Regions from separate parts of the Pelorhabdus rhamnosifermentans genome, predicted to be linked through region 1. Evidence: riboswitches for the same ligand, from Rfam matches in the RefSeq annotation. Region 1 holds a riboswitch; the other holds the start of a gene.
The links. Region 1 has a riboswitch for fluoride ahead of Ga0466249_RS11545 (universal stress protein). Riboswitches for the same ligand answer to the same signal wherever they lie in the genome.
Positions count from the first base shown of each region.

Region 2: linked by a shared signal. The riboswitch ahead of Ga0466249_RS06925 (iron-sulfur cluster assembly scaffold protein) and the one ahead of Ga0466249_RS11545 (universal stress protein) in region 1 are both predicted to bind fluoride.

Region 1 is NZ_JAHGVE010000008.1:93,255-116,315, forward strand. Features, by position in the region: gene Ga0466249_RS11490 (ATP-binding protein) at 89-730, shown strand; gene Ga0466249_RS26600 (magnesium chelatase subunit ChlI family protein) at 672-944, shown strand; gene Ga0466249_RS11495 (PhzF family phenazine biosynthesis isomerase) at 1,437-1,694, opposite strand; partial or broken gene Ga0466249_RS27780 (IS3 family transposase) at 1,886-2,044, shown strand; gene Ga0466249_RS11505 (BglG family transcription antiterminator) at 2,247-3,797, shown strand; gene Ga0466249_RS11510 (PTS sugar transporter subunit IIA) at 3,787-4,245, shown strand; gene Ga0466249_RS11515 (ketose-bisphosphate aldolase) at 4,327-5,196, shown strand; gene Ga0466249_RS11520 (PTS fructose transporter subunit IIB) at 5,239-5,550, shown strand; gene Ga0466249_RS11525 (PTS fructose transporter subunit IIC) at 5,571-6,656, shown strand; gene Ga0466249_RS11530 (D-lyxose/D-mannose family sugar isomerase) at 6,991-7,680, shown strand; partial or broken gene Ga0466249_RS26605 (hypothetical protein) at 7,768-8,109, opposite strand; gene Ga0466249_RS11535 (hypothetical protein) at 8,362-9,186, opposite strand; gene Ga0466249_RS11540 (HAD family hydrolase) at 9,767-10,240, opposite strand; gene Ga0466249_RS11545 (universal stress protein) at 10,345-10,698, opposite strand; fluoride riboswitch at 10,738-10,799, opposite strand; fluoride riboswitch at 10,862-10,924, opposite strand; gene Ga0466249_RS11550 (OmpH/Skp family outer membrane protein) at 11,130-11,495, shown strand; gene Ga0466249_RS11555 (ArnT family glycosyltransferase) at 12,052-13,836, shown strand; gene Ga0466249_RS11560 (methyl-accepting chemotaxis protein) at 14,064-16,043, opposite strand; gene Ga0466249_RS11565 (MBL fold metallo-hydrolase) at 16,966-17,604, shown strand; gene Ga0466249_RS11570 (sensor histidine kinase) at 17,894-19,351, shown strand; gene Ga0466249_RS11575 (ANTAR domain-containing response regulator) at 19,348-19,914, shown strand; gene eat (ethanolamine permease) at 20,194-21,564, shown strand; gene Ga0466249_RS11585 (ethanolamine ammonia-lyase reactivating factor EutA) at 21,661-23,049, shown strand.
Region 2 is NZ_JAHGVE010000004.1:171,791-180,961, forward strand. Features, by position in the region: gene Ga0466249_RS06910 (sirohydrochlorin cobaltochelatase) at 1-966, shown strand, start outside; gene Ga0466249_RS06915 (PDGLE domain-containing protein) at 1,137-1,475, opposite strand; gene cbiM (cobalt transporter CbiM) at 1,480-2,175, opposite strand; fluoride riboswitch at 2,634-2,696, shown strand; gene Ga0466249_RS06925 (iron-sulfur cluster assembly scaffold protein) at 2,781-3,473, shown strand; gene Ga0466249_RS06930 (GGGtGRT protein) at 3,495-4,490, shown strand; gene Ga0466249_RS06935 (DUF190 domain-containing protein) at 4,601-4,951, shown strand; gene crcB (fluoride efflux transporter CrcB) at 4,982-5,356, shown strand; gene rpmB (50S ribosomal protein L28) at 5,448-5,639, opposite strand; gene Ga0466249_RS06950 (DUF1858 domain-containing protein) at 5,788-5,991, shown strand; gene recG (ATP-dependent DNA helicase RecG) at 6,024-8,063, shown strand; gene Ga0466249_RS06960 (HipA family kinase) at 8,213-8,989, opposite strand; gene Ga0466249_RS06965 (hypothetical protein) at 9,094-9,171, opposite strand, start outside.

The sequences.
Region 1 (23,061 bases):
CTTTGCATGTGGTTTAAGGAGAAGTCTTTGTACAGTGAACATTTTTCATCTTACTTACATATCTTGACCACCAGGGGCAGGTAAGACGATGCTGGCCAAGGCTCTGCCGTCTATCATGCCGAAAATGACAAATGAAGAGGCTTTGGAAGTAACTAAAATTTATAGTGTTAGTGGTATGATGGATCATGTACGGGGACTTGTGAGAACGCGGCCCTTTCGTAGTCCGCATCACACGACATCAGCAATTGGTATGATTGGCGGTGGGCGTATTCCCCGCCCCGGTGAAGTCAGTTTAAGTCATTATGGGGTATTATTTTTGGATGAATTGCCGGAATTTCCCCGTACGGTATTGGAAGTCCTTCGTCAGCCCCTAGAAGACGGACAAGTCACCATTGCCCGCGTGAATGCCACGGTGACCTATCCCGCGCAAATATTACTGATCAGTTCAGCCAATCCATGTCCGTGCGGATTTTTTGGTGACCCCAGCGGGACCTGCTGCTGCTCAGCCGCGGATATTCGACGTTATACAAAAAAAATATCCGGCCCGTTATTGGATCGGATTGATATTCATTTGCCTGTAGCGCGTCTTGATTATCAGGACTTGCTAGACAAAAAAAAAGTAGGCAGAAAATTCAGATACTATTCGTCAGCGTGTAGAGGAAGTCCGTCAAGTGGAACGGCAGCGTTTAGCGAAGTGGGGCGTTTTTTGCAATGGTGCGATGAGTCATAAACAGGTAGTAAAAACCTGTCAACTTTCTGTTGAAGCAGAGAAGCTAGTGAAACAGGCTTTTCAAAAACTTAACTTAAGTGCCAGAGTCTATGAGCGGATTCTTAAAGTGTCTCGCACGATTGCCGATTTGGCACAAAGTGAATTAATTGAAGGCGTTCATGTGGCCGAAGCCATTTATTATCGGAGTAATTTATTTGATGGACCCAATTTATAGTACAATTTGTGGAATTGAAATAATGCATATGATCAAGAAGAACTGTCGGATTAGCGATATAAATTATCGCTGGTGAGACAGTTTTTTTGTTCCTTTTGCAATTTCTCCAATTACATATAATGTAATTGGAGAAAAAAGGGCGCACAAAAACAGAGGAACATTTTCCGCCACTGAGACCCCATCTGCCACCTTGTATTTTGTTATGCAGCTTATTCACATTGTGCAGAACTGCTGTTTAAGATCAATCGGAGAGAAACGTATCACCTTTAACGGCGAAAAATGGTATCAATTCTTGTAAAATCAGGGGTTGATGCTTTTCTTCTGTTAGGTCATAAACTATCGGATTATAATCAGGTGTTCTGTGCATTTTACGGTAGGATCGCCTCCAACAATCAAATTCAAATGATTTACAGATATAGGGAGCGGCTATCTTAGATAATTATATTAACAGTTGCAGACTGATAGGAATTGCGCCATCCGCAAATCAAAGTCTTATTTTAGATTAATTTCAGTCTCAAAAACAATCACTGCTTGTCCACCCATTTTTACTTTAAATGGGCAACCATTGACAATATCTACTTGAACTTCTACGATACCACTGCGACCAATTACTGATCCTTGTTCTCCTTTAAATTTGAAAATTGAGCTATTATGTTGAACTAATTGGTGTTTAACAAGATAAGCACCCAGAGGACCATTTGCGTTACCTGTAACCGGATCTTCAGCAATGCCAATGGCCGGAGCAAACATTCTTCCATGAGTTAGTATTCCGGGAGTACTTGAATCACAGCGCCTGAAACGTTTTGTCTCGGTACATTCAAAATTCCATCCTCCTTCACTTTACAAAGATTTCAGGTTGTACTTAAACGGTATGGCCACTAGCAAAGTATGAGCCGTAAAGGTAACACTTATGACAATGCCGTTATGGAGCTTTTTACCGCACATTAAAGCGAGAGCTTGTTCAGGATGCAGATTACAACGATTTCGAACAAGCCCGCATGGAAATATTTAAATATATTGGAACCTATTATAATACTAAATGCATACACTCTGCATTAGGATGGCCAAGCTCAGAAGAATTTGAATCACAAAATCTTTAACTTTATGTCTATTTTTTGACCTGTCCATTTAAAAGTGTCTGCTAATTATGGACATTATTTAGTATTTTCAAACAATAATGCTATTGCTACAATAAAAATATGTTAAGAATAAAACGTATATAAAGTAAAGTGCGAAAAACATAAAATTTATATTTTACAAGATTAAACTACTATTAATTTCACAAATAAAGAGGTGATGATATTGGAAAGCTTAACAACACGAGAAACAAAAAGCCTTACTTTTTTAGCAAAATCCGATGGTTATGTTTCTGCTGACAGACTAGCTGATTTTTTGAATGTGTCTAAAAAAACAATTTATCGCGACATAGTATCAATAAAAAAGAAAATGGGTAACGATGTTATCAAACAAAGTAAAGGTAAAGGTTTTCGAATCGAGTTATCTTCTTTGAATATAATAAATCATAATAATATGGATGATTATCGGCAAAATCACTTTTTAGGAATGACTGCTGCTGAACGCAGAAAAAATTTATTAATATTACTGTTGCTGCAATCACCACAAGAAACATCAATAAAGAGTTTATCTGAATATTATTATGTTAGTAATGCTTCTATTGTAAATGATTTAAATAGTATTGAAAAACAACTGGGGTTATATAAATTAACTATGATTCGTTCTCATAAGGGAACTTATATAAATGGTAAAGAAAAAGACATACGTAAAATGTTAATGCATATTTTTGAGTATTTGCCAGGCTTTTTTCAAGGAAACCTTAATTTAGACAGAGAGGGCTATCATTATATATTTAAAGAAATTTCCAATGAAGATCTTGATTTTGTTGGGCACTTATTCAACGATACTGAAAATATGTTACATGCCAGTATTAAGGATCCATATTGTATAAATATCTTCACGCATTTGATTATTTTGATTAAGCGATTACGAAATAGTAGTTTTAAAGCTGATTACGAAATTTTACAAGAAAAAGATACTGAAATAAAAAACGAGCAAATATTCCAAGTTGCACAATATATTATTCAACAAATTAATACTTATATTAATTTGGAAGTACCTGAAATTGAAGTATTTTATATTTACCAATATTTAATCTCTTCTGGTTGTGGTATGGAAGTAAGCGAACAGTTCACTATGGGAATAACTCCTAAAGATTCCAAAGAAAAAGAAATAACTTTTCAATTAATCCACAATGTTTCTCGAAATCTAAATGTTGATTTTATTAATGATGTTGCCTTGCAGCAAAATTTGTTTTTGCATATGCGCTCTTTACTGAAAAGAGTACAATATGATATTTCTGTGTGTAATCCACTTTTGCAAGAAATAAAAAAAGAATTTTCGATTATGTTTGAAATTGTAAGGAGAAATCTTGCCGAACAGACAATCTTTTCTGATTTACGGAATATAAGCGACGATGAAATTAGTTATATTGTAATTTATTTTCAAGCTTCTTTAGAAAAGCAACCATCTGTAAGACGTGTATTAATTGTTTGCTCTTCGGGGGTAGGCACATCACACTTACTCAAAAATAGAGTAAAAAATGCTTTTCCTGAATGGGAGATCGTTGGTACTATTTCAGCAAATCATATTGCACAAGTTTTAGATAATGAAAAAATAGATTTAATATTAACAACTATTCAACTGAAAATACAAAAAGACATCCCTATTATTTTAGTTAGTGCTCTATTCAATAGGATTGATATTTTAAAAGTAAGAAATGTTTGGCAGACATATTGTGAACGCAATTTAATTAAGGAGGATGACAATGAAAATTGAGCAGATTTTAAATGAAAACTTAATTGATCTGGACATGAAAGCTACTACTAAGGATGAGGCTATTCGTGAACTTACAGATAGACTTTATAAGGAAGGAAAAGTGTGCAACGATGAATTATTCGTTAAGGATGTTTATCTCCGTGAGTCAGAAGGAAAGACAGGTATTGGCGGGCATATTGCAATTCCGCATGGCAAGTCAGATGCCGTATGCGTAACGTCTATAGCAGTTGGCAGAACAAAAAACGATTTGGTATGGGAATCTTTTGATGATTTACCGGTACATATTGTTATTTTGTTTGCAGTTAGAAATGTGGATAAAACAACAGTTCATGTTAAATTGTTATCTCAAGTAGCTACTGCTTTAGCGGATGATGAAATGTTAAAAAAATTACTCACTACCCAAAATAAAAAGGAGGTGATTCGCTTGTTATCTCAGCAAATACAATGATAGCAATTTATAAAAAGAAGATTATTGAAGAAAATTTTAGAAACTCGTTTATTACAATTCATTTAAAAAGAGGTTGTAATTATGTTAATCGAAATGAAAGAAATGTTGGAAGTAGCACAGGAACACAAATTTGCAGTACCTGCCTTTAATGCAGGTACTGGACAACTATTAACTGCTATGATGGAAAGCGCAGAAGAAAAACAGGCCCCTGTCATTATGGCAATTCATCCAGATGAATTGAGCTTTTTGCGTGATAGTTTTATTGCAAGTGTCCTTTACGAAGCGAACCACACCAAAATTCCTATGGTGTTGCACTTAGACCATGGTTCATCTTATGAACAGTGTATTCATGCAATTCAAATAGGATTTAACTCTGTTATGATTGATGGTTCACATTTGTCATTTGAAAAAAATATCGCTTTGACGAAAAAAGTAGTAGAAGCAGCACATCCAGTTGGAGTCTTTGTAGAAGGAGAGTTAGGTACGATTGGCAACACGGGTAATTCTATCGAAAATGGCACAACCGAAATTACCTATACAAATCCAGAGGATGCAAAAGAATTTGTTGAAAAAACTGGTGTAGATTCTTTAGCTATTGCAATTGGTACCGCCCATGGAATTTATCCAAAAGGATTTATTCCGAAATTAAAACTGGATCTTATTACTGAAATCAAAAACAAAGTAAATGTACCCTTGGTATTACATGGTGGATCTAGTAATCCAGATAAAGAAATTGCCGATTCTGTAAAACTAGGTATTTCCAAGATTAATATTTCTAGTGATATCAAATTCAGTTTCATGACAGCAGTACAAAAATATCTGGCCGAAAAGGGCTTGGAACGTGAACCAAATGTTATCTATCCGTCTTGTATTCGTGCCTGCCGTGATACTATTGAACAAAAAATGGCATTGTTTAACGACCTAGATAAAGTAAAATATTTTAAATTATAAAAATAAAAAGATGGCAGTAAGTCATACAAAAGGAGGTAGAAAATGAAAATTGTTGGTGTAGCAGCTTGTGTAGCAGGAATTGCTCATACATATATTGCAAGAGAAAAGCTGATGAAAGCTGCAGAAAAAGTCGGACATGAAATTCACATGGAAACACAGGGTACGATTGGAACTGAACATGAATTAACACCAGAACAGATTAAAGAGGCTGACATTGTAGTTCTCGCTGTTGATATAAACATCAAGGGAAAGGACCGGTTTACCGGGAAAAAAATGATAGAAGTTCCTACAGAAGTAGTTATACATTCTACAATGGGCTTACTTAATAAAATGCAAGGAATTGTAAAAAAATAGGAAAAAGGGAGGATGGATATATGCACGATTTACAGTTGAAAAAACATGCGATGACTGGCATATCCTACCTGATACCTTATGTATGTGCAGCTGGCATGTTGATGGTAATTGGAAATATATGTGGGGGTCATACAATAACGGACTATAGAGGGAGATTCTCTATTCCTGATGCATTGACAACGTTAGGTGGAGATGGATTAGGATTATTGCCAGTTTTCATTTCTACTTTTATTGCATATTCTATTGCTGATCGTCCAGGTATTGCACCAGGATTTCTGTTAGGTTTACTGTGTAAAGCAAATGGCTTTGGTTTCTTAGGCGGATTATTATCTGGTTATTTAGGTGGTTTTGTAGTAAATTGGCTAAAAAAAGTAATTAAAGTTCCTAGTTTTGCCGAGGGTATAGTTCCACAAATGATATTGCCACTCTTAACGACTATCATCGTCGGATTATTTATGGAATATATTGTTGGTGTTCCTATTATTGCATTAACAGATGGTATTAATACGCTGCTCATTAGTCTACAAGGTGGTAGTTCTATTATTATACTTGGTTTGATTCTGGGCACATTATCTGCCATTGACTATGGTGGACCTATCAACAAAGTCGTATTCGTCTTTGTACTTGGCTTTATGACAGAAGGGATTGGTGCACCTATTGCCACATTGATTTCGGCTTCTATGATTGCTCCTTTTGGTTTAACAATTGGCTACTTTTTAAGCAGAATACTCAAGCGAGATTTGTATTCTCAACAAGAAGTAGATGCTTTAAAATCGGCATTCTTAATGGGGTGTTGTCAGATTACAGAAGGATCATATCCAATTATTCTTAACGATTTAGTACGTATTACTATATGTACAGGGGTTGGTGCTGCAGTTGATGGTGCCTTAACGATGTATTGGGATTGTTCTTCTACAGTTCCGGCAGGTGGATTCTTTGCACTTCCAGGAATTAGTCATCCTGGTTTATGGTTATTAAGTTTATTGATTGGATCTTGCGTATTTGCTGTTCTTATTCAGTTATTAAAGAGGAAACCTTCAGAAGAAATAGAAATTGATGATACGGAAGAGGACTTAGATTTATCCAGCATTAAGATTTCTGGTTGAAAGCAAATATTTTAATTATAACGGAATTTTGCAATCTATATGCAGGTTCGTAAGAACCTGCATATAGATTGTGATGAATATTGAGCTTAAAGATATTGCCCTATATACGTATTTAATCTAATCGACGCAAGTGAAAATGGAGATATTTTAAAACATAAGCTGCATTTTAATGCCGATATGATTGCGGAAGTTGACGAAAAAACATTACCAATGATCTTATATAAAAAGTGCGATAAAGTATTTGATTTTAGCATATTTCATGTTATCGGCCAATATTTTATAAGTGGACATAAGCAACTTGCTTTAGTACATGGTGGTTATGGAGGAGATACAAATGAAACGGTCAGAAATAAATAATATTATTGAATATACGATCAAAAAAGCTAAAAAATTAAAATTTCCCCTGCCTCCATTCGCTTACTATACACCTGATGATTGGAGAAATTTAAAAGAAGACCAACGTGAACTCGTTGACAATATGTTGGGATGGGATGTTACTGATTTTGGAAAAAACGATTTTGAACATATCGGATTAACGATATTTACATTTCGCAATGGTAATTTTAACAAAAAAAACAAATATCCAAAACCATATTGTGAAAAACTATTATTTGTTCGTGAAGGACAGATTTTACCGTTTCACTTTCATTGGTATAAAATGGAATACGTTATTAACCGCGGTGGTGGCACGTTAAAAATAACCTTATATAATTCAAATGAAAATGAAGATTTCAATGATACCGATGTAGAAGTTCCTATTGATGGTAAAATTATAAAAATTAAAGCCGGTGAAGAGGTTTTTCTTGAACCAGGACAAAGTGTAACTTTGAGCTCTGGACAATATCATCAATGGCAAGGTGTTCCGGGAACTGGTGATATTGCATTATTTGAAGTTTCGACAACGAATGATGATAGGGTAGACAATCGGTTTTATGAAGTTAAATCACGTCTTCCGGAAGTAGAAGAGGATGAAGTCGCAAAATATTTGATGTTTAACGATTATGATAAATATGTAAGATTCTAAATTACAACAAGCAATGATTAAAAGTGCTAACAAATATTTACACATGGCAAATTATAGTTCACCTAGGCACTCTTTAACCTGCCTGATCCCGAGATTGCTTTTGGTTTGGCGAAAAAAGTTTCAATGGGCCATCTTTTGTTATAGTATTCCAAAGCTGTTTTTGTATCTAATCTCATGTCGGTACAGAGAAAAGTTCACAAACATTTCGGGTTTAAAAATGCATCTTTTGGCCAACAAAATAAGACTACAGCATGCTAGGGCAGCGTCAATGATCCTGCAGCAAGCATAGTCCCATAATAATTGATGGCCCCATATCGTTTTACATTCAAGATGAGAAAAGTGGAAATCTGTTGCTTCTATTGGATGTATGGCCTGTGACGAAGGCTTAGTCTTCTTAGAAATCGTATCGTCATGAATAATAAAGGTGGGAGTCACCTTGCACCAGCGACAAAATCGGCAATATGGCGATTTACTAGTTGAGAAAAGTAGAGTGGCAAATGTAATTTTGAAATGAAATTGTGGATTGTTGCATCATCTGATAAAATGGATGTACGAGACATGGACTCACTTCCTGTGTTTGGATTTGTGTGGTAACTTATTCTATACCACAGTTGTGAGTCTTTGTCTCTTTTTATTTTTCTTTGGAATTAATTGGGTTCGAATTTAATCATTTCTAGATAATTATTTATTTTGTTGCTTGTAGAGACAATTAACATGAACAGGGCACATAGGGCCACCAATTTCACAAGACTTGCGGCTTTCGATATTGCCACAAGTCGGTACATCTTTTAACGCGACGATAAGATCAAAAACACTCTCAATTTGTTTCCGTTCACCTTCAATCTGCAGCATGGTTGCTCCCTCAGCACCGTTGATACCTCCAGCGGCAATTACAGTTGTTTTTACGCCAGTCAAAATTTCAAGTGCATCCCTTTCAGTAACTACGTGGCCCACTAGAGGGATCATACCAACGGCCATCCCCATTGCTTTGTCCACGCGTTTGCGGCCTGTCTGCTTTGATATTTCAATTATGGAACCGGAAATAAGTTTCTCCATGCCTACAGCAATAACTAGCGGAATGCCTTCCGTCCACAGGGCGGTCAGTGATTTTCCGGCAACGCTGCCCCCCTCCACTCCGGCCAGAAGTCCAGCGACGCCATAACAGTCAAGTGCGTTGGCCCCAGTAATGAAGACATCATTGGGTCCCATTTTAACGATTTCTTCGGGCAAGGTATTGTCCGCATTATGCCATTCGCCCTGTTCTACAACGGCTATATGAGGTGCATCCGCCATCTTCCGCGGTCCGCGGGCACCGTCTGGCACAATTCGTCCGCCAAGTCGCATTGGTGGGACACCCAGCATTTCGGCTAGAGCTGATACTGTAGTACCAGATTTTAAAACCACTTGTCCATGCCCCAATGCGTGTTTTACTTCAGGAAGCTGAAGGATGGCCTGCGCAATTAGCTGCTTTGCCTGTGGAACAGTCACGATGATTTGTCCGATCAAGTCAATCCCCTCCATTAAAGATCTGTATATATATCAAGCAATAAATTATTTCGTTGTTAATATAAAAGTTCCTTGTTGTCAGTCAGAAGCTTTAACGGATATCACGCAAATATACTAAACAGCTGAGATTGAAGGGCTGATATAAAAATTAGTTAGGACTCATTGAGCCCTAGTTTGGAAAGAGAAATGTTGTGGATTTCCGATCGAGAATGGGTGGATTGACTTTAGAAGGCTTGGAAGTAGTTATAGTCTTTAATGATTGTTTTTCCTTAGACCATTCACTTGTACTATCTCGATGCATACTCATAACATCATCTCCCGATGTTATCTTTTATAAAACTATGGATTAAATTCAAAAAGCCAGGACCTAATTGGCCCTGGTTGGAGAGAGAAAAATTTACGTTTATATTATGCCTTGAAAATTGGCTTTTATGCATGGAAAAGCCAGAGCAATTGTCTCCGTAGAGAAAGTATCATTGTTCATTTCACTGGATATATCTGTGAACAGACTGACTAAACCTAGGATAATGATATCACTATGCATCTTTTACCATCTGCTTCTTTGCTGCCTCTTGCTTTTTTATGACCGTAACGTCGCACTGAGGCGCATAGGATTTAAGAACAGTTTAATAGCGTCTTCTGGTGATGGCACTACAATATTAGCTGCTGCCATGATGCCGCCGCTGACTCCCTCTGCTCCTAACACGCAGATTTTCAATCCGGCAATAAAGAACATAGGCTGATCATTGACACCATTACCGACAACCGCCGTTGTATCCGCTCCCCATTTCTGGACATAGCGGGCCTTTTCTTTTCCGTCCTTATCTTCCGGTAAAACAATTAGTTCCACATCCGGTACGTTCTTTAGTTCTTCCTGAGCCGTGCCAAAGGTATCAGCTGTAATCACTACGACAAAAACCTTCGATGCCAGTTCGGCCAGCAGCCGCCGCACTTCTTCTGAAACACGTCCATTCTCAGCCAATACGCCGTTATAATCAAACACAACATGGCGAAATTCATATTGCCTGCCATTTGGTAATTGAATAGAAATCATTTTCTCCACTCCCTTTGTCTTTGCTAGCTCAATTGAAAAATTAAATCAATCCGGCAGCAAGCAATATACCCCACTCCCTTGTGCTAATTGGGCGATAACCAGCGCTATTTCATAATCGTCACCGGCACTTTGGAATAGGTGACCACTTTTTGTGCAACACTGCCAATAACAAGGTTTTTAAAACCGCCCATACCGTGCGTTCCCATTACAATTAAATCAGCCTTGCGGTCAGCAGCATAACGAACCAGACTTTCCGCCGGATGGCCATGCAGCATTTCCGTTTGCACAGTAAGACCTTGCTCTTCACCATAAGCTGCCGCTTTTTCTAAAAGCGGACGGCAATGCTTTTCACCGTCCGCGTAAAACTCATCCACTTCATCAATACTGGAACTAAATTCCGGCGGCTTAACCAGCGCCAAAAATACCCACTGCGCTGCAATTGCAAAATTCTGCTCCATAATAGACGACCTCCTTTTTTCATTTGTTTAAAATGTATGAATCAAGTAGGAGTTATCACCGTCTGAGCGGAGTTATGGCGAACTCCATCGCCTTATTGTCTGGTAATAATGAAAAGCCTTATATATTTTTTTTCGGCGGTAAAATAAATAGACTCCTACCACCGAAGTGGTAGGAGTCATTACCGTTTATACGGGTTTCAAGGCGAACTCCATCGCCGTCATTTTAAAATAATTATAACTTAACTATTTCGTATCGTCAACGATATAACATTTATATTAAATATCTCTTATCATCTTGAAAATTCATTAGCTCAAAATATTTACAACTGTGGTGTAGAAAAAGCCACATTCGAATGCGGTCAGTGAGCCATAACAATGTGACGGATTTTTCTTGATGTTTTATTAGGGTATTTAGTAGTTGACTTGGCGCCATGTATGTTGATAAAGCTTCTAATGAATTGGGTGTTGTGGATTATCAACTTTTATTATCACAGGCTCCTGAAACGGCAACAGCACAGCAAACCCTAGATGCTGCAGTTACACAGGCCAAAAGTGATTTTGATACACAAAGTGCTAATATGAGTGATCAAGATAAGCAAGCACTTTATCAAAAAATGCAACAAGATCTTGACGAAAAGAAGCAAGAACTTATGGGACCTATTAATGACAAAATTATGGCCGCAATTAAATCGGTAGCTGATGCCAAAGGGTTAAAATCTGTTTTGTTTAAAGATAATGTTGTTTATGGCGGATTAGATATAACTAATGATGTAGGAAAAATTATTACTGGAAAGTAATAATTAATTTAAGTGTCAGAGGTTATAACCGGATTTGACACAAAGTGCCGGACTTTCGAACCGTCTCGGCGCACCATTTAAGAATATAGTAGTGGCAAGACTTAGAGATTCTGAGCCTTGCCACTACTATATTCTTTTTTTATTGTTTGTATGATATTTCATTGATTTTGTAGATTCATGTAAGAATAAAGAAAATAAATAAAAAGTATAATGCCTCCTAAATCGTATCTCGCCTTTGGATATCTCCGAGCGACCACTTTATAAATAATACTCCGTAAATATTTAAGCGTCAGTTGTGTCATGGTTTTGTCACAATTTTATAGTAGAGTATGCATAATGATGAGGTATTTGCAGTCAGTGCCTAGATCGTAGTGTTTGGTTGCTATTGGGAATAGTAGATATTGGCGAAGATACCTACCTTTAACTTAAATTATGGAGGTAAACTTTGAGGCAAATAGGAATTATACTAATTGTAATACTATCATTTCTCTTGCACTTTCTTTGGTTAGGGCAGGAAGGGTTGGCTAATCTTTATTATGCTGCTGGAGTCAAAAGTATGATGATGAACTGGCATAACTTTTTCTTTGTCTCTTTTGACCCAAGTGGATTTATTACTATTGATAAACCGCCTCTTGGATTTTGGTTACAGACGCTAAGTGCGAAGATTTTTGGGTTCCAAGGATGGAGTATAATTCTTCCACAAGCATTAGGTGGTGTAACATCTGTATATCTCATCTATGTTATTGTAAAACGATACCATGGCGAATGGGCAGGGTTAATATCGGCACTTGTACTTGCACTTACTCCAATTTTTGTTGCTGCAAGCCGTAATAATACAATTGATGTACTGCTTGTTACGACACTAATGTTTTCGGTGCTAGTATTTTTGCCGGCGACTGAAGAGTTGAGTTTAAAAAGGCTTTTGCTCGCTTTCTTTTTAATTGGTGTTGGATTTAACATAAAAAGCCTTGAAGCGTTTATGATTTTGCCAGCCTTCTATATTACATATTTTCTTACCCAACATGGACAGTACAAAAGAAAAGCTGTTCATCTTCTTGCCGCTACCATGGTATTGATAGTTAGTTCCTTACCTTGGTTTATTGCAGTGGACAACGTTTCACCGGATGAACGTCCTTATGTTGGCAGTAGCGAAACTAACTCAGAGTTTCAGCTTGCAACTGGGTACAATGGCCTTGGTCATTTTTTAGGACAGGGAAATAGGAGGCCAGGAAGAACGGGGCGGGTGAGTAATTCAGGAAGGTATGCAGCTCCAAATATACAAACTGGCAATATGAGACAAACGGGCGGGGAAACTGGGTTGTCTGGCCCATTTAGACTTTTTAATCATCAAATGGGTGGCCAAATTAGTTGGTTACTATCATTTGCGCTGATTGGGTTAGTTGTTGCGATTTATCAACTTCGCAGGAATGCATTACCTGAAAAAACTAGGATGAAGATGCTATTTTGGGGTTGCTGGCTTATTCCTCAAGTAATATTTTTCAGTATAGCACAAGGGGCACATAGATATTATTTGGTGATGATGGCTCCTGCGATAGCTGCTTTAGTTGGAATTAGTTATAGTATTCTTGCGGATTGGTGGTCAACAGGTGTCGGGAAAAGCCGATATCTATTGCCGGTTGCTATCGTTTTGACTATTGGAGTTCAAGTTTTTATTATTGCAGGATATAATGAATGGCGTTCTTGGATGTTGCCAACGGTTATAGGGGGAGGGGTTTTAGCAACTTTGCTGCTAGGTTGGAAAGCAACCATGCGCAAAGTACAAAGAAACAGGGCGAATACCTTTGCTATGATTGTTGGTATCATCAGTATAATGATTGCCCCTTTTGCTTGGTCGCTTACTCCAGTCTTATACGGTTCAGGCAATGCGGCTTTTCCCTTTGCGGGGCCTGACCTAAATCCTCAGTCGAGACAATCCAACGTGCAATGGGGTATGAATTTTACAGGTGTCAATACTGGCAAACTAGAGAATTTCCTTTTGTTGCATAGAAACGGAGAAAAGTATATTATAGCGGTCCCTAATGCCCATACTGCTTCACCAATAATCCTTAATACTGGGCAACCAGTAATGACATATGGCGGATTTGGTGGTTCAGAAAAAATATTAAATGAGGCAGAGTTGGAAGAACTAATAGCTAGCGGACAATTACGCTACATAATGATAGGTGCTGGGAATAGCCAGCAGCCTGAGATTGATGCATGGGTAAGTTCTCATGGCATACTAATACCAGACTCAGAATGGCAAACCTCGGAGCAGGAAAATATAACTGGATTGGGAGATTCAAGGCAAAGGCGCATGAAGCTTTATGAGTGCCATTCTTAATAATATTGAAGTTTTTTATCAAGAAGTTTGTAATCATATGGGACAAATTGATTAGGAATTCGGGCTTACGATTATATTATTAGGAGTCTTTGTTCTCTTTATTTTTACTTATTAGCATTGGTTGGGGCTAGTATAAAAAAGTTCCTGCAAAGCAATTTCGCTTTGCAGGAATCTTGAAATACAAGGGATATGTTGCCTGTAAGTCGATTTGACAGGGGAGTCGATAATTAAATTTGAAACTTGCTGACAGCTTCGCGGAGATCCATTGCTAAGCGAGCAAGTGATTGACTGGATGTCGCAATTTCTTCCATGGATGCAGATTGTTCTTCGGTTGCAGCTGATACTGTCTGTGCTTCTCCAGCTGTTTTTTTATTTAGTTCATTGATTTGTTTTACCGAACCCACAATTTGTTGACTGCCTATAGCCATCTGTTCGATGGCAGCGGATATTTCTTTTACTTGGTCAGATACACGTATTATTACAGTCGATATTTCTTCGAAGGTTTGTCCAGAAGCATTGACTACTTTCGCTCCTAGCCGAACTTCCTGTGTGCCATTGTTCATGGCTACTACTGCTTTATCTGTATCTCCCTGAATTTCATTAATTAGTTCAGCAATCTTCTTGGTTGCCTCCTCTGACTGCTCGGCCAGTTTACGTACTTCTTCTGCTACAACAGTAAAGCCGCGTCCCTGTTCACCCGCTCGTGCTGCTTCGATAGCGGCGTTTAAGGCTAACAAATTTGTCTGACCGGCAATACCTGAGATCGTGTCTACAATTTGACCGATTTCCTTAGAACTTTCACCTAATTTAGTTACCATCTTAGCAGTGGTAGTAACGGTTTCTTCAATATTGGCCATTTGGTTTACCGCTTTATCTATTGACTCGTTACCTTCGTTTGCTTTGTTAGCTGCATGGGATGATTGTTTCGCCACTTCATTGGCGTTGATGGCAATCTGTTGGATGCTAGCTGACATTTGCTCCACAATCACTGCTGTTTCATTGGCTGCGGCAAGTTGTTGTTCTGCTCCTTTGGCCACATCGGTAATGGAGCCAGCAACTTGGTTAGCCGCTTGGGCCGATTGATCGGCACTAGCAGTTAGTTCCTCTGAAGATGCTGCCAAATTTTCCGCGTTATGATTAACGTGTAATATCAATTCTTTCAAATTATGTACCATCGTATTAAAGCTAAGCGAAAGCAATGCAATTTCATCTTGGCCATTAACTTTTACCTGTACAGTAAGGTCACCATTGGCAACTAATTTAACTTGATTAGTCAGGTTTTCCATTGGTTTAGTTATACGTTTTGACATCATAAAAGTGATTCCTATTACAAACAGTATGGATAGAGCGGCAACAATACTAAGCGACCATTTCAATTTGATAAGGGGTTGGTAGACAACTTCTTCCGGTACATTTATTGCCAAAACCCATCCTGTTGCTGGGATCTTTTGATAAACAGTGAGCATGTCTTTACCATTATAATGATAACTTTCAAATCCTTGATCTTTTGTTAACATATCTTTAAAAATGGCGGATAAGTTTTTTAACTTTTCTACTTCAAAAACATTTTTTGATACTAAATCGGGATCAGGATTCGCCAACATAGAACCTTTGGTATCTATTATAAAAGCATAGCCTGCACCAAATAAATTGATGCTCTGTACATTATCAATAAGGGTTTGGATCAAGATATCTTCGGCAATAATTCCGCGAGTTTGTCCTGAAGCATTCTTCAATGGCATAGCGACGGATATTGCCATTTGTTTGGTTGTCATATCTAAATATGGATCTGAAAAAGTAAGTTTTTGTTGTTCCATTGCTTGCTTGTACCAACCACGAATCCGTGGATCATAATCTGTAGGTGGTGTCCAGCCGCTTCCATCGATCATCTTCCCATCCGTAGAACCAAAATACATATCAGACACTTCTTTATCAACATTCTTATAGCCTGCGACCATAGGCGCGGTGATATCATTAGTACTCAAATTATTTTGTATCGTGCTATTGGTAATTTCCAGCATTTTGGCCTTGCTATTAAGCCATCCGTCAAATTTGTTTACATAGGAGCCAACATTTGCTTTCATTTCTTCTTGAATTCTTGTGGTCATTTGATCTTTTGTAAACAAATATCCCACAGTTGATGAAACTAACAGAATAACGGCGGATAATATCGAGAAAATTAATGTTAGTTTACTTTTTAAAGTCATTATTCTTTTCTCCTTTCAAAATTGTAATGGTCGGCGGTTGGGACGGTATAAAATTTGCTGTTGTTCCACAAAATTCGACATATGGGACCATTGTCCTTCAGTAATATATCTTAAATTTATTAACATGAACTGTATCTTCGCGTAATCTAGCAAAGAAATACCCGTGTTATCGTCTCAAAGGGATGTATGGAATGGTATTGCGATCTTATTTGAGACATGAATAGGATGGATTTATCAATATTCTGATGAAGATGAGAAGGATTAATCAACCTGTATGAAATGGGGTAACTGTCTAAATTAATTCTAATATTCAGAGGCTATCATAGAATTAATTAATTGCTTAGCAACAAAGGGGGATCAAAATGTTCTTAGTGTATGGGTTTATTGGTATAGGTGTATTCACTTTTTGGTCACTGATTAACATGTATCTTAAGATGCCACGAAATTATCTTTGAATAGGGTGGCCTTTTTTCCCATTATTGCAAAAGATGTTGAATTTCATATTTCAAATCGTTACAATAAACATGTAAAATATCTTCCTCTATTCTATATATGGATTTATTTAATAGTGAATATCTTTAATGTGGCCTCAAGTGTTTTTTAACTGTGAGGTCTTTTTTTGTTGCTACTTATTCTAAGGCAGTGCATCCTTAAAGACTCACAGGAGGTTAATCGAGGAATTGTTTTAAAGGCATAAGTGGGATGTCACTAACCCCGTCCCCTCGGCATTATATATGCAAGCTACCGCTTTCTTCAAATTATGTCCCGTCTCAACGCCGTTGACACGTCTATATGTCGACTTAAGCGAACGCCGCCGGATCTTTCGCTTTGTGAAAATTTTGCACCAAAATCGGTATAATAGTATAATGTTACCAGTGAGTAGTCTAATAGATTGTAAAATACGGATATGAAAGGAGAAAAAATGAAAATTAAGTGGTTAGGACATTCTTGTTTTTTACTCACAGCCGATAATGGTGTGAGAGTATTGACAGACCCCTTTGACAGTTCAGTAGGGTATGAGGTACCTGATGTAGCAGCGGATATTGTTTCCACAAGCCATAAGCATTCTGATCATAACTATACTCAAGCGGTGCAGGGAGAATTTTTCCACATAGATAAGACGGGAAAATTTTTTCATAAAGGAATTGAAATTATCGGTGTTGCCACTTTCCATGACGAGGAAGGCGGTGCTCAGCGTGGGAAAAATACTATTTATAAATTTATTGTGGATGGGTTGCATATTTGTCATTGCGGGGATTTGGGTCACATATTGACCCCGGAACAGAGGCAAGAGATAGGCCCTGTTGACATTTTGCTGATTCCGGTAGGGGGATTTTATACCATTGGACCTGATCAGGCGGTAGAAGTAGCTAAAATGCTGCAACCATCGGTTATTATACCCATGCACTTTAAAACCGAGCCTATTCAATATCCTATCGCAGGTGTTGAAAGTTTCTTGCAAAAAATCGGGGGCGGGAAGCGAGTGGGAAAACAGGAAGTCGAGTATGATAAGGCATCCATGGCTTCAGTGTCTAATGTTGTGGTCTTAGACTATGCGTAAAGCTTAAAACGTAAAGTAATGCTAACGCCTTTAGAGCAGAAAGCTCTGAGGGCTTTTTTTATGTCGGGAAACTGACTATTTGAAAATGAGAAAGAGGCTTTGTTATGCGAAGAAATCAGCGTGGCCGAAAGAGTGATAATGTAGTATGATCGAGTTCCTTATAGACAGTTTTTTGCAGATATAGTACACTAAAACTAAATATATAGTTTGATAGGCAATGAAGCCTCTATAAATTGCAGAAAAATGCTGCAGTTGTAGGGGCTTTTTCTATGCGTTGGAGATGATCAATATGGAAGATTATGAAAGTATACGTAAGCTGTGTTTGGAATATACGGCATTGTTGGAAGACGACATTTGCCAATTAGAAGCGTTAGGCAAGCAATTATTAACGATAGCGACCCTGAATGATACGGATATTTTTATTGATGCGCCGTTAAAGGAAGGCTGCGCCAGCATTGTTTTAGGCTGGGCTCATGCGGACAATCTTTCATCACTTTATAAAAAAAGTGTTGTAGGCGAAATCGCTTATGTAGAATGTGAACCAGCTGTTTATCGAGCTGCTTTATTTGGTGAAAAGAGCTCTAATGTGCGCGGGGTGAGTCAGGAAGGGGTGCCGATTGCCCAGACCGTTGTCCCGATTAAAAATTCAAAGGGGAAAATCATTGGTGTTTTAATTATGGAAAAGGATATTTCCGCAAGAATCGAGCAGGAGAAACAAGTAGAGTTTTTGACACAGACAGCAGATCATTTAAGTCAGACTTTGATGTCATTGGCAAGAACCGGCTGTGGCTGGGATGAATGGGGCGTTGGTGGCATTTTCGTTTTGAATCCAGAGGGAAATATAACATATGCAAATCGACAGGCAAGTGTGATCGCGGAAAATTTGTGGCAGGGAAGGGTTATGCAGAAAAATTTACAGGAATTTTTAGGCTACACTTCTTTATCATCTTTGGTGGAAGATTTGTGGGGCACAAAAAATATGCAATATGGAACAGCGAGTTATATTTTTCGAGCCTATTCACTTATTTCTCATGGAATTCTAAGCGGCTGTGTCGTGTCGGTACAAGATGTAACGGAGCTTCGTGAAAAAGAACGCCGTATTGATATGCAGTCTGTCATTATCGAGGAAATCAATCATCGAGTAAAAAATACCTTACAAAATGTAATTTCTTTATTATATATGCAACTGCGGCGAACAGAAGAAAAGGAAGTTAAAGAAGAGTTTCTGGCATGTATTAATCGTATTTTATCGATTGCTAAAGTCTATGAAGTGTTTACATATCAATCAAGGGATGTAGTGAATCTAAACGAACTAGCCTTGTATATCATGGAAAAAATTATAGAAAGTGGTACTTTGCCAGAACAGCAGGTGAAAAACCAGGTTGAAGGCTGTGATGTTTTTCTTCATGCGAAACAGGCGGTGCCAATTGCTTTGGTCTTAAATGAAGTATTATCGAATGCTGTAAAGCATGGATTGAAAAATTGTGTGCATCGTGGTGAAGTGAATATTAAAATCAGAGAAGATCGCGGTACTGTTAAAATTCGTGTTGAAAATAATGGGAAGCAAATAAAAGAAAGAGATGCAAAGAATCAACGAAAACGTTTAGGGCTTTATTTGGTAAAGCTTTTAATTTGCGAACAAATGAGCGGGCAGTTTGATTTAACACATGAAAATGGATTCGTTGTTGCGAACATTTCTTTTCCTTTATGTGGACTGGCTGCAAAAGAGGAGGGAAAAGCGATATGAAGACATTATCAATTTTATTGGCAGAAGATGAAATTTTGATTCGAGAGGATATGAAAGAGGCATTAGAGGAAGCGGGGCATATTGTTTGTGCTGAATGTGATAATGGGAAAAAAGCGATTGAACAAGCAAAACAAATGCAGCCGGAATTGGCAATCTTGGATATCATGATGCCAGAACTAGATGGTTTAGAGACAGCTCAAATGATGCATGAACTGAATATTCCAGTGGTTATGGTGACGGCGAACAGTCAGGCGAAACTAATTCAACGAGCAGAAAAGGTTCATGTTTATGGGTATATTATAAAGCCAGTTTCAGAGCAGAATCTTTTGGCTGCAGTGCAGATTGCATATGCACGCTGGCGTGAGATGGATTGCACGAGTAATGAATTGCAAAAAATGCAGGCGACTTTGTGTGCCCAAAAAACGATTAGTAAGGCGCGATCTTTGATTCAGGATCGATTGGGGCTTTCGGCGTCAGAGGCACATCGCCGTCTTTTACAGGAGGCAACGAAGCGGCAAATGCCGTTGGCAACGCTTGCTGAAAAAATCTTGCAGCAAATGTAGTCAAATGACTTGCAAAAGTAAATAGAATGATGTAGTATAATAATGAAATCAAAGATATTTGGTTTTACAATGGAATAATAGGCAATAACGCCCAATTGATCGTCAGAATTTCTGACTTTTATCTGGGCGTTTTTTTAATTTCTATTGTGAGGAAGTGGCTGAAAAGTCACGGATAACCTTTTTGAAAAAAGAAAATTAAAGGCAATGAAGCCTGACAGCGAATGCAGTTTATAATGCATCCTGTTAGGCTTTTTTATTGAAAAAAAGGAGGAAATATTTATGGAAGTCAGTAAAAGTGTAGCTTTAGAAGAGAAACACGAAGCAGCAAATTTATCGAGAGTTTTGAAACCAATCCATTTATGGGCATTAACCGTTGGTCTGGTCATTTCTGGTAATTACTTTGGCTGGAGTTATGGTTTTGCAGCTGGCGGGGTTATGGGATTAGCTCTTGCACTTGTTCCAGTTACTATTTTTTATGTGACCTTTATCTTATCCTATTCGGAACTTGCTACAGCGATTCCACATGCCGGCGGCCCCTCTGCATATGCACGTCGAGCTTTAGGAAAATTTGGCGGATATATGAATGGTATTAGTTGTTTGATTGAATTCGTATTTGCACCACCCGCAATCGCACTTGCTGTAGGTGGTTATGTCCATGCAATGGTGCCGGGCATCAATGTTATGGCAGCGACCGTAGCAGCTTTTCTATTTTTTATTTTTTTAAATTATTGGGGCATGAAAGTTTCCGCTACTTTTGAACTTACTGTAACCGTTATTGCTTTAGTCGGGCTTGTTATATACTGGGGTTTGGCTCTTCCTCATTTTGAACTGTCTCGTGTTATGACTACACCATATCTGCCAAATGGGTTTCAAGGGGTTATGGCAGCTGTACCTTTTGCCATATGGTTTTATTTGGCGATTGAAGGTGGTGCAATGAGTGCCGAAGAAATGGTGAATCCGCAAAAAGATATTTCGAAAGGCTTTTTAACGGGAATGGGGAGTCTGATGGCTATGGCCTTTTTGACTTTATTCTTAACAGCAGGCATTGTCGATACCAAATTGATCGATGGTGTTGATTTTCCATTACCGCTGGCATTAAGTGCGGTCTTTGGCGATGGATCTTTTCCTGTTTTACTTATGAGCGGAATTGGTTTGTTTGGTCTGGTAGCTTCGCTGCATGGCATTATTTTAGGTTATTCACGCCAAACTTATGCGATGGCGCGTACTGGTTATTTACCGAAATTTTTGGCTAAGTTAGATGAAAAACATCATACGCCGGTATGGGCATTGATTCTTCCAGGGCTCATCTGTCTGGGGACCGCATTAACAGGACTTACCGATGTAGTCATTACAATTTCAGCTTTTGGTTCAGTTGTGATGTACATTTTCAGTTTGATCAGCCTTTTCGTGCTTCGTAAAAAGGAACCGGACTTGAAACGACCATTTCGGGTATCCTATCCAATTATACCGATCATTAGCATTCTCATGGCTGTTTTTTGCTTAATTAGCTTATTGATTGCATCCAGTGATGTCTTGCCTTATGTAGTAGGTATTTATGCTGTGGCTATTCTTTATTACCTCATTTGGGGCAACAAGAATATTCGCCCCTTTGAAGAAGAATTCGGTGTTTTAGATGAACTGGATCAATAAGATATACTTTGGAAAATAATTGTAATAGTATTTTGTGAGCAGATATGACAAAATTTTTGGCATATCTGCTAAATTAATACGTAAGGTTTGAGTGATATGAGACAAGAGCTTTTGAGCGTAGGCATTGATTTGGGAACGACGACGTCGCAGGTGATTTTCAGCCGGATTACGATTGAAAGTTCAGTTATAACGGCAATTCCTGAAGTGGAAATTATCGAGAAAAGCATTCTATATCGAAGTAAAATTTATTTTACACCAATGAAAACCGTTGGTGTAATTGATGTAGAACAGTTAAAAAAGGTGATCGTTGATGAATACGAAGCGGCAGGTGTGCTAAAAGAGGATATTGCCACCGGGGCGATTATTATTACCGGTGAAACGGCTCGTAAGAAAAATGCAGCTGAGGTGCTTGCTGTTCTATCAGATTTTGCCGGAGACTTTGTCGTAGCAACGGCTGGACCGGATTTGGAGTCGGTTTTGGCAGGGTATGGGGCTGGGGCAGCTGAGTTATCGGAGCAGCTCCCAGAAAAAATCGCTAATTTTGATATCGGCGGCGGGACAACAAATGCTGCTGTATTTCAAGCCGGGCAAGTGCAGGATTCTTTTGCTTTAGATATTGGCGGCCGACTGATTTGCTTGGATGAACAACATAGGATTACATATATATCAAAAAAAATTAACGAATTGATTCAAAAATTAGGCTTGCCACTTTCTTTAGGTGCAAACGCAAACTTAAATGAACTGATCAAGCTGACGGACGCTTTTGCGGCGATGCTTTTGAACATTGCTTTAGGCAAAACGCTTGATGGGGAAACGAAACGACTCTTTATTGGACATATGCATCAAGGTTTGCATCTTAGAAATATTATGTTTTCGGGCGGGGTCGCAGAATTTATTTATAATGGGCACGAAATACGAGATATGAAAGATGTTAATTTATTCGGGGACATTGGTCCGTTACTGGGATGGTCAATCCGCAAAATCTTGAAAGATAGGCCGATCACGCTGTTATTGGCTAAAGAAAAAATACGTGCCACTGTTATTGGTGCTGGTAGTTATTCGTTGCATATCAGTGGAAGTACTGTAATATTTGATGATAGCGTAGTACCGCTTAAAAATTTGCCAGTGCTAAAAATAAAAAATATCGAATTGATGCGAGAAGAAATTATAAATAAGCGTTACCTGTTTCCAGAAGAAATGGTTGCAATTGCTTTTGCAGGGGAGAGGTCGCCATCTTATTGTAAAATTAAAGAAATGGCGGCAGCAATTATTGCAGGCTTGCAGGAATTTGACCAACCATTGATCGTTGTTGTTGAACATGATTTTGCTAAGGCTTTAGGGCAAACTTTGCAACTCTTGGCCGTGGATAAAAGCGTGATTTGTTTGGACTGCATTAAGACAGAAACGGGTGATTATATTGATATCGGCAAGTCTGTGGCTAGCGTGGTACCCGTGGTGGTTAAGACTTTGTTGTTTAAAAGTTGAAAGTTACGATTA
Region 2 (9,171 bases), on a different contig from region 1:
GGAGTAACAACGACTTACGCGAGCTATCAATTAAATCCCGAAGTTAAGAATGCAACTCCGGCATTAAAAAAGGCCGCAGAAATTGGTGTACGTGTTGCAGAAAATCCGGACATGAAAGATTTACCGAATAAGGATGCTATTGTTGTAATGAGTTTTGGGACAACTTATGCTGATTCGCGCAAAGCAACGATTGAACAAACCGTAGCAGATATTCAGGCGGCGCATCCAGATACGAAGGTTGTACTGGCGTTTACTTCTCATATTATTGTTGACCGTATTCAGAAAAACGAAGGGATCACAATTCCAACGCCGGAAGATGCTTTAGCGCAGCTTAAGGCAGACGGATATACCCGTGTGGCATTAACCTCGCTCGATGTTATTCCGGGTATGGAATATGCCTATGATAGTGCTATTTTTGATTTATATAAAGACCAGTTTAAAAAAATGACACTGGGAACTTCTCTGATGTACTGGATGGGTCAGGAAAAACAGCGTGATGATGTTAGTGAAGCATTAAAAGCGATGAGTACAGAATTCCCTAAAGTTGGGGAAAACGATGCGATTTTGTTGATGGATCATGGTACACCGCATCCTTCTAATGCCTATTATTCTGTTATGCAGGCACGCTTGAATGAGCTTGGCATGAAAAATATTTTCATCTATACTGTCGAAGGATGGCCGAGTTTAGAAACGGCTATTTCTCAACTGAAAGAAAAGGGCATAAAAAATGTTACCTTGATTCCAATGATGATGGTTGCTGGTGATCATGCTAATAATGATATGGCGGGTAATACGCCGGAATCTCATAAATCAGTATTGGAAAAAGCAGGATTCCATGTGTCAACGTATATCCATGGATTGGGAGAAAATGAAGCCGTCCGTAAACTTTTCGTTGATAGAGCAAACGAATCATGGAATGCATTGCAAAATGAAGTTCCACGTGCATCTCATCATATGATGCATTAAGGACAGAGAAATTATAACAAAATATAAAAGATATTTTGAGGTTAATAAGTTCTGCTTCTAGTGTTATAGGAACTTATTAACCTCAATTTGCCTTGACATACTAATACTCTCAATCATAGCTTATTATTCTATGATTGAGAGTATTCTTGCTACGTCGTTTACCCTGATTTTCAGGATTGTTTATTTTGACAAATAGAATTGTGTTTTTGCTGTAGTAGTAGTTTGCCAATAAGCAATATAACCGCATAAATAATCACTGCGCCAATAATAGCGGAAAATATATATCCGACATATTGACTAAATGTACTGTCCCCCAAAAACTTCATGCTGTAATCGGGAAACAGAGCTTGCCATAAATCCCCCATCTGCTCCATGCCTTGCGGAACAAAGCCTAACGTTTCTTTTAATTTATCACCGTCCCACTCGCCCCAGGCCGTGCCATCAGCTAACAGTCCCAGCGGTGAAATGAGGGCTAAAACTACTAGACCTAGCCAATAATGTTTGTACATAAGGTTATGCCTCCTTGCCAATTTTAGGCTGAGAAATCATGGCATCCAAAGATTGAATGGCAATAAATTTTAAAGCTGCTGCAGTCACAATTCCTTCAACAAACCCTGCTACTGTAAGATGAGCTAAGAGCATCGCCGGTACAGCTACACTCAGACCGTAAGGACAATATAATGGTGTGCCGTCTGGTTCTGTAAATAAAAGAGGTTGAATACCAAACTCGATAGAAGCTGCCAATGCTGCAATATTGATAGCAATGTACGCAGCAACGGCACCCGCCATGATTTGTCGCTTCGATCCCGGCAGCGCATTTTTGCTAATAAATCGATACACATAGTATCCGACAAATGGTGCAACAAACGCCATATTAAAAGTATTGGCTCCAATCGCTAATATTCCACCATCGCCGAAAACGATGGCCTGAATAACCAAGGCTACACTCATTGTAATCACCGCCGACCACGGGCCTAAAATAATTGCGATTAAAGTAGCCCCGATGGCATGTGCGGTAGTCCCGTCGGGAATGGGTACATTAAACATCATGATTAAGAATGAAAAAACTGCGCCCATTGCTAAAAGAGGAATCCGGGACACATACAAAGTCTTTTTCAATTTGTTCGAAGCGTGGTACCATACTGGCAGCATAACTATTCCTAAAGTTGCACAAGTAGATGGGCTTAAATATCCGTCAGGAATGTGCATTATTAAAACCTCCTTAAATTAAAATCAAGTGCAAAGTGATTCATTCATCTTACATTTTTTCATCATTTTGTTACATTGCTAGGTGAATAGGTAATGAAAAAGCCATGCAAAGTTTTCCCATCATAGGAAACAACCTTCATGGCATCAGTCCTCACAAATATTAAATTGATATCAACTATAATTTATCATAACCTTCAGGTTACGTAACATACATCGTGTATGTTGTTAAAACTAATTAATTAGTATTTACAGTATTCTACTTTTCAAAACACATTCCTGCTATTAACCAATGTTTTTTAATAAAATCAGAGTTTCAGTGATGTCAAGGATGGCAGCCTAATTTGAGTCATTAAGGATGCTCGATGTCTGAGAGAGAATATCGCCGCGATGATTAAGTACATTATCCAATTATTTGTATTGACGGTTGTAAAAAGTCACTGGTATAATAAGGATGTATCTGACATAATGGCGATGGAGTTCGCCTTAGACTCCGTGCAAACGGTAATGACTCCTACCACTTTGTTGGTAGGAGTTTGTTTATTTTACTTGACTTGATACTTTTGGGAAGTTGAGGCATTTGTTTGTTAGCAGAGAGGAGAGAAAAGATGAACTATTCAACTGAAGTCAAAGACATGTGTATCGTGGCTAAAGGTCCAAATCACGGGGCCGCTCCCATTCCGCAGGAGGGCAAATGGACAAAGGTAAAAGAGATAAAAGAGATAAGTGGTTTAACTCATGGTGTGGGTTGGTGTGCGCCTCAGCAAGGGGCCTGTAAGTTAACTCTCAATGTAAAAGACGGAATCATTCAAGAAGCATTAATTGAAACCATTGGTTGTTCAGGGATGACTCATTCCGCAGCAATGGCTTCTGAAATTCTTCCCGGTAAAACCATTTTAGAAGCATTAAATACTGATTTGGTTTGTGATGCAATTAACACCGCCATGCGTGAACTGTTTCTTCAAATTGTATATGGTAGAAGCCAGACGGCTTTCTCTGAGGATGGACTACCTATCGGAGCCGGCCTGGAAGATTTGGGCAAAGGATTAAGAAGTCAGGTTGGGACCATGTATGGTACATTAGATAAAGGGCCAAGATATTTGGATTTGGCGGAAGGGTATGTGACTCGGATCGGGCTGGATGAAAATAGCGAAATTATTGGCTATCAATTCGTGCATCTTGGGAAAATGATGGAAATGGTTACGAAAGGCCTGGATGCTAACGAGGCGCTGCAGAAGGCAACAGGCCAATATGGACGTTTTGATGAAGCAATGAAGGTTATTGATCCCAGACACGAATAAATACATAGAGGAGGAACAATCATGGTTATGTTTGAAGGCTACGAACGACGTATCGACAGTATTAACAAAACACTGAAAGAGTATAAGATAGAATCACTGGAACAGGCCAAAAAACTCTGTGATAACAAGGGGATTGATGTTCAGAGTATCGTAAAAGGAATTCAGCCGATTTGTTTTGATAATGCATGTTGGGCCTATACTCTTGGGGCAGCGATTGCTATCAAAAAAGGCAATACAAAGGCTGCCGAAGTTGCACAAACATTAGGTGAAGGTTTGCAGGCATTTTGCATTCCTGGTTCTGTTGCAGATAGTCGGAAGGTAGGATTAGGTCATGGGAATTTGGCTGCGATGCTATTAGAAGAAGAAACAAAATGCTTTGCTTTTTTAGCCGGACATGAATCGTTTGCTGCGGCAGAAGGTGCGATTGGTATTGTAAGGTCTGCCAATAAGGTTAGGAAAAATCCATTGCGTGTCATACTCAATGGATTGGGAAAAGATGCAGCGCAAATTATTTCTCGTGTTAACGGATTTACTTATGTACAGACAAATTTTGATCATTATACAGGAACACTGCAAATTGTAAAAGAACTAAAATATTCTTCAAGTGAACGTTCTAGTGTCCGGTGTTATGGTGCAGACGACGTGATGGAAGGCGTTGCGATTATGTTTAAAGAAGGGGTAGATGTATCGATTACTGGTAATTCAACCAATCCAACGCGTTTTCAGCATCCAGTAGCAGGGACCTACAAAAAAGAGTGTATAGAGCAAGGTAAAAAGTATTTCTCCGTGGCTTCCGGCGGAGGTACAGGAAGAACGCTGCATCCAGATAATATGGCAGCAGGTCCGGCATCTTATGGCATGACAGACACACTAGGGCGAATGCACTCTGATGCTCAGTTTGCTGGTTCTTCTTCTGTTCCTGCCCATGTAGAAATGATGGGATTGATAGGAATGGGGAATAATCCCATGGTTGGCGCCAGCGTTGCCGTAGCGGTAGCAGTAGAAGAAGCAAAATAGTAATAACTCCTACCATACGTTTTGTATTGGTAGGAGTCTATTTTTTATATTGAAAATCATATAAAGATGATAAAATAAATAGATTGAATTTTTAAAGGAGGAAAAGGCGCATGCCTAAAATTTCGAGTCAAGCTAAAAGATTGCGTATTTATATTGGGGAGGGCGACCGCTGGAAGCGTCAGTCTTTGTTTCATGCCATTGTGGCAAAAGCGAAGGAATTGGATTTGGCAGGAGCCACTGTTTTGCGCGGTCTCATGGGATATGGCGCGGATAAACGAATTCATACAGCGAGTATTGTGGACTTATCAAGTGACTTGCCGATACTTGTTGAAATTATTGATAGCGAGGAGTATATTGCCAAGCTTTTACCTTATCTAGATGAAATGTTAGAAAAAGGTTTGGTAACAATTGACGACGTTGAAGTCATTAAATATGGAACGGAGCCGCCTGTGCGGGAGTGATTTTATTTGCTCAAAATGAGGTGCTAAAATATGTTGAAAATAGTGTTAGTAGCAATTGGAGGAAGTGTTGGTGCAATCACACGATATCTTGTTTCGAATTGGGCTGCTGAGCGATTTGGAGCTGGATTTCCCTACGGAACGCTGATTGTAAATGTTATAGGCTGTTTTATTATTGGTGCATTTATGACTGTGACAACGGAACGTTTGATTGTCAGTCCTTATTGGCGATTACTTGTTACTGTGGGGTTTGTCGGCGGACTTACGACGTTTTCATCATTTAGTTATGAAACGTTTCGATTGTTGGAAGATGCAGATCTGATGGTGTCTGTCTATAATATTGGCTTAAACCTCATCCTGGGATTTTTGGCTACTTGGTTGGGGATTAGTGCTGCCAGACTCGTCTAAATTTAATAGTAAAAGCCCCCTCAATGTGAGGAGGCTTTTACTATTAAAATAGCCATAAAAATAAAGGGCTTGATGTCCTAGTATTTTTACTTTAGATTGCTCGCTGAACTTTACCAGAACGAAGACAACGAGTACAAACATTGATTTTCTGAATTTCTCCGTTCATAACGCCTTTTACTCTTTGAATATTCGGCTTCCATGTACGTTTTGTTTTTAAGTGGGAATGGCTGACGTTATTACCACTACGTTCACCTTTACCACAAATTTCACATAAGTTTGCCATTTATTCCACCTCCTCTAAAAGGACGAGACATCCCTTTACTAAACATAAGTATTTTAGCATAGAATGGTATCAACGCGCAAGCACTTAGCAGGATTTTTGCCGTTTAAAGGGGAAAATATTTAATTATTACAGTAAAGAGGTGAAAATCATGATTAAACGTGATACACCCATTGTTGATATTCTTCGCCGCTATCCCGAGTCCCAAGCTGTTTTTAAACGACATGGAATGAACTGTAGCACTTGTATGGGGGCTAATCTGGAAGTGATTGAACGCGGAGCAAAAACACATCAAATTAATATTGATGATCTGTTAAAAGAATTAAATGCTTGTGAGAGGCTGCAAAAAAAATAAATTTTGGCCAAGAATTTTTTGAGGTGATTTGTGTGCTCGATTGGAATAGTCCGATCCAGTATTTGAAAGGTGTAGGCCCTTCTAAAGCTGCTCAATTATTAAAGTTAGGACTTGGGACTGTGGGACAATTGCTGGAATTTTTTCCGGCTCGCTATGAAGATCGCAGCATGTTAAAGTCCATTAGACAATTAGTAGTTGGAGAGTGTGAGACGTTTCAAGCCCAGGTCTTAGCTGTTACAGTTAAACAAGTCCGTCGTGGTCTGTCTATTCTTAATGTGCTTGTTGGGGATGATACGGGAGCAGTGGAACTCGTTTGGTTTAATCAAAATTTTTTACGAAAAAAATTTAAAATAGGTTTGACTGTCGTTGTTTATGGCAAGGTAGAACGTCAGTACAATCTTAAAATAACGAATGCCGAAGTCGAAGTAATTCATGAGGGCGATGTATTTGAAGGACGCATTTTGCCTGTGTACCATTTAGGTGAGAATGTGTCACAAAATATGTTGCGACAGTTAATGAAGCAAGTTTTTGCTTTAAATATTATCATCGATGAAATATTACCTGAAGAAATTGTAGACAAAAATAAGCTTATGGGACGATCAGAAGCCTTCTATCATATTCATTATCCAGCTACGCAGCAACTGTTAGAACAGGCAATCGAACGATTAAAATTTGAAGAGCTTTTTTTGCTTCAAGTAGCACTTTTACAGATAAAATCAGAAAAGCAGCGTCCTTTTTCAGGAGTCAAGCATGGCGTAGACGGTGACATGAGCCGACAAGTCTTAGTGGAGCTGCCTTTTACATTAACGGCGGGGCAACAGGCGGCTTTAAAGGATATTAAAGCGGATATGGAAGATAGTCAACCAATGCAACGTCTGCTGCAAGGGGATGTCGGATCAGGTAAAACGATCATTGCTGCTTTGGCGCTTATTAAGACTGTTGAAAATGGCTATCAGGGAGCTTTTATGGCGCCTACGGAAATTTTGGCTGAGCAACATTATCATACGCTAGCACAACTATTTGCTCCGCTTGGTATTAAATTGGGTCTTCTTACAGGCAGTAAAACGAAAAAACAAAAAGCAGAAATTTGCCATTTGCTGAGAACGGGTTTGATTGATATCCTCATTGGGACGCATGCCTTAATTCAGGAAGCTGTTGAATTTGAGCACCTTGGCTTGGTGGTAACAGACGAGCAGCATCGATTTGGGGTCAATCAACGGGCCAGGTTGCAGGAAAAAGGTCAGGAGCCTGATGTACTGTTTATGACAGCTACGCCGATTCCGCGGACACTTGCCTTGACTGTATATGGCGATTTGGATGTGTCTCTTATTACACATTTGCCGCCCGGGCGAAAGGCCATTCGTACTTTTTTGCGTGGTCCTGAAAAACGCGCTGCTATTTACCAATTTGTTAGAACCCAGATAGAAGCGGGGCGTCAGGCTTATGTTGTGTGTCCACTTGTAGAGGAGTCTGATAAAATTGATACACAAGCTGCTGTGCAGCTTTTTGAGGAGCTTCAGGCAGGATATCTAAAGGAAATTGCTTGTGGTTTGATTCATGGCAAATTGAAGGCGACTGAAAAGGATGCCATCATGAAGGCTTTTTATGAAAATGAGCTTTCTTTGCTTGTGGCAACAACTGTTATTGAAGTAGGTGTTAATGTTCCGAATGCTACCATGATGGTGATTGAGGGGGCTGAGCGGTTTGGACTGTCTCAGCTTCACCAATTGCGGGGAAGAATCGGCCGGGGCAGTCATCAGTCATATTGTGTTTTAATTGCTCATAATAAACAGTCCGAGACCTTGGAGCGGCTGAAGGTCATGACTGAATCAAATGATGGCTTTGTGATTGCTGAAAAGGACTTGTTACTGCGAGGACCAGGACAGTTTTTTGGAACGAGGCAACATGGCTTGCCTGACTTAAAAATTGCCAATATCGTAACAGATGTAGCCATCCTTCTTCAGGCTCGTTCTGCTGCGCAGCAGTTGATTCATAGTCAAGCAGTCAGTCATGAACTGCAAAAAACACTGTTAGAACGTTTTGGCCCGGATTTTGTTATCCTTCATAATTAAATATCATAAAAAAGGGGCGGCTTGCGCCGCCAATATGGGAGAGGAGAAAATTTACACTACTAGTAATTCCTTGTTTCAATAAGTTTTATACATATTTTTTTTAATATTATTTTATTGATTCGATATTCTAGGTTACTCTTAATTCTAAACTAACGATGATCTAGCGGAATATGTTTGCCTAACTTTTTCCAAAGTTCTTCCAGTGTATTGCGTCGGAGTTTTATATAATCAATTAGCGCCTGTTTTTCTTGTTCATCTGGTAGCCATTCATGAGGAATTTCCTGTACAAGTTGTTCGATTTGAGCATTGCTAATCTTTGATACAATTTTAAGATAGGGGGAAAAATCCTGAAAGGTAAGATAGTATCTGAGTAACCATCCATAGGAATAATGATAGTAAATTTTTATTTTCATACTCAAACGTTGAAGAAGTTGTTCCGTCCAATTGCCATAAATAAATAAGTGCGAGTTATCAATGGCGTATATTTTATATCCTGATTCTTGTTGTTTTATTAAGAGGTTTTTATAGTTACTTGTTCGATCGGCATTATGAAACAGGTGATCAAATAGAATGACGCCAGCAAGTTGTGTTTTATTTATTGCCTTGACCAAGTGTTGCTTCTCCATATATTCTGTGTGATGAATAAATTGGGAGGCAAAATGAAGTCCAGCCTGTGCCCCTGATGTTCTGAGTCGCGGATTTTGCTGCAAGGTTTCTTCAGTAACTTTGATAATGTCTCCCGATGGAAAGCATAGGTCCATGAGTTTACCAAACTTAGTTGCCAACAATTCATTGACTAATACTTTGGGTCCGAGGGGATTATTTTGTAGTTTTACGACATAAAATTTTTTGTTATTGGCGCGAAATAAATGGGGTGAAGTAACTCCAGATCCTACGATGCCATAGTATTTTGTAGCAATGAGCATGCTTGAATCTCCTTTTCAAATCTTATAAAAAAAGACCCGTATTTTACCGGGTCTTTTACAAGCTCAATTTGCCATATGTGTAGTTTAGTTTTCGTTACCGATATTTAGCTACCAGAAATGGAAGTGATGGCTTCAAGGTTTACTACGACAGAACGAATACCAGTCAGATCTGTACTTTTACC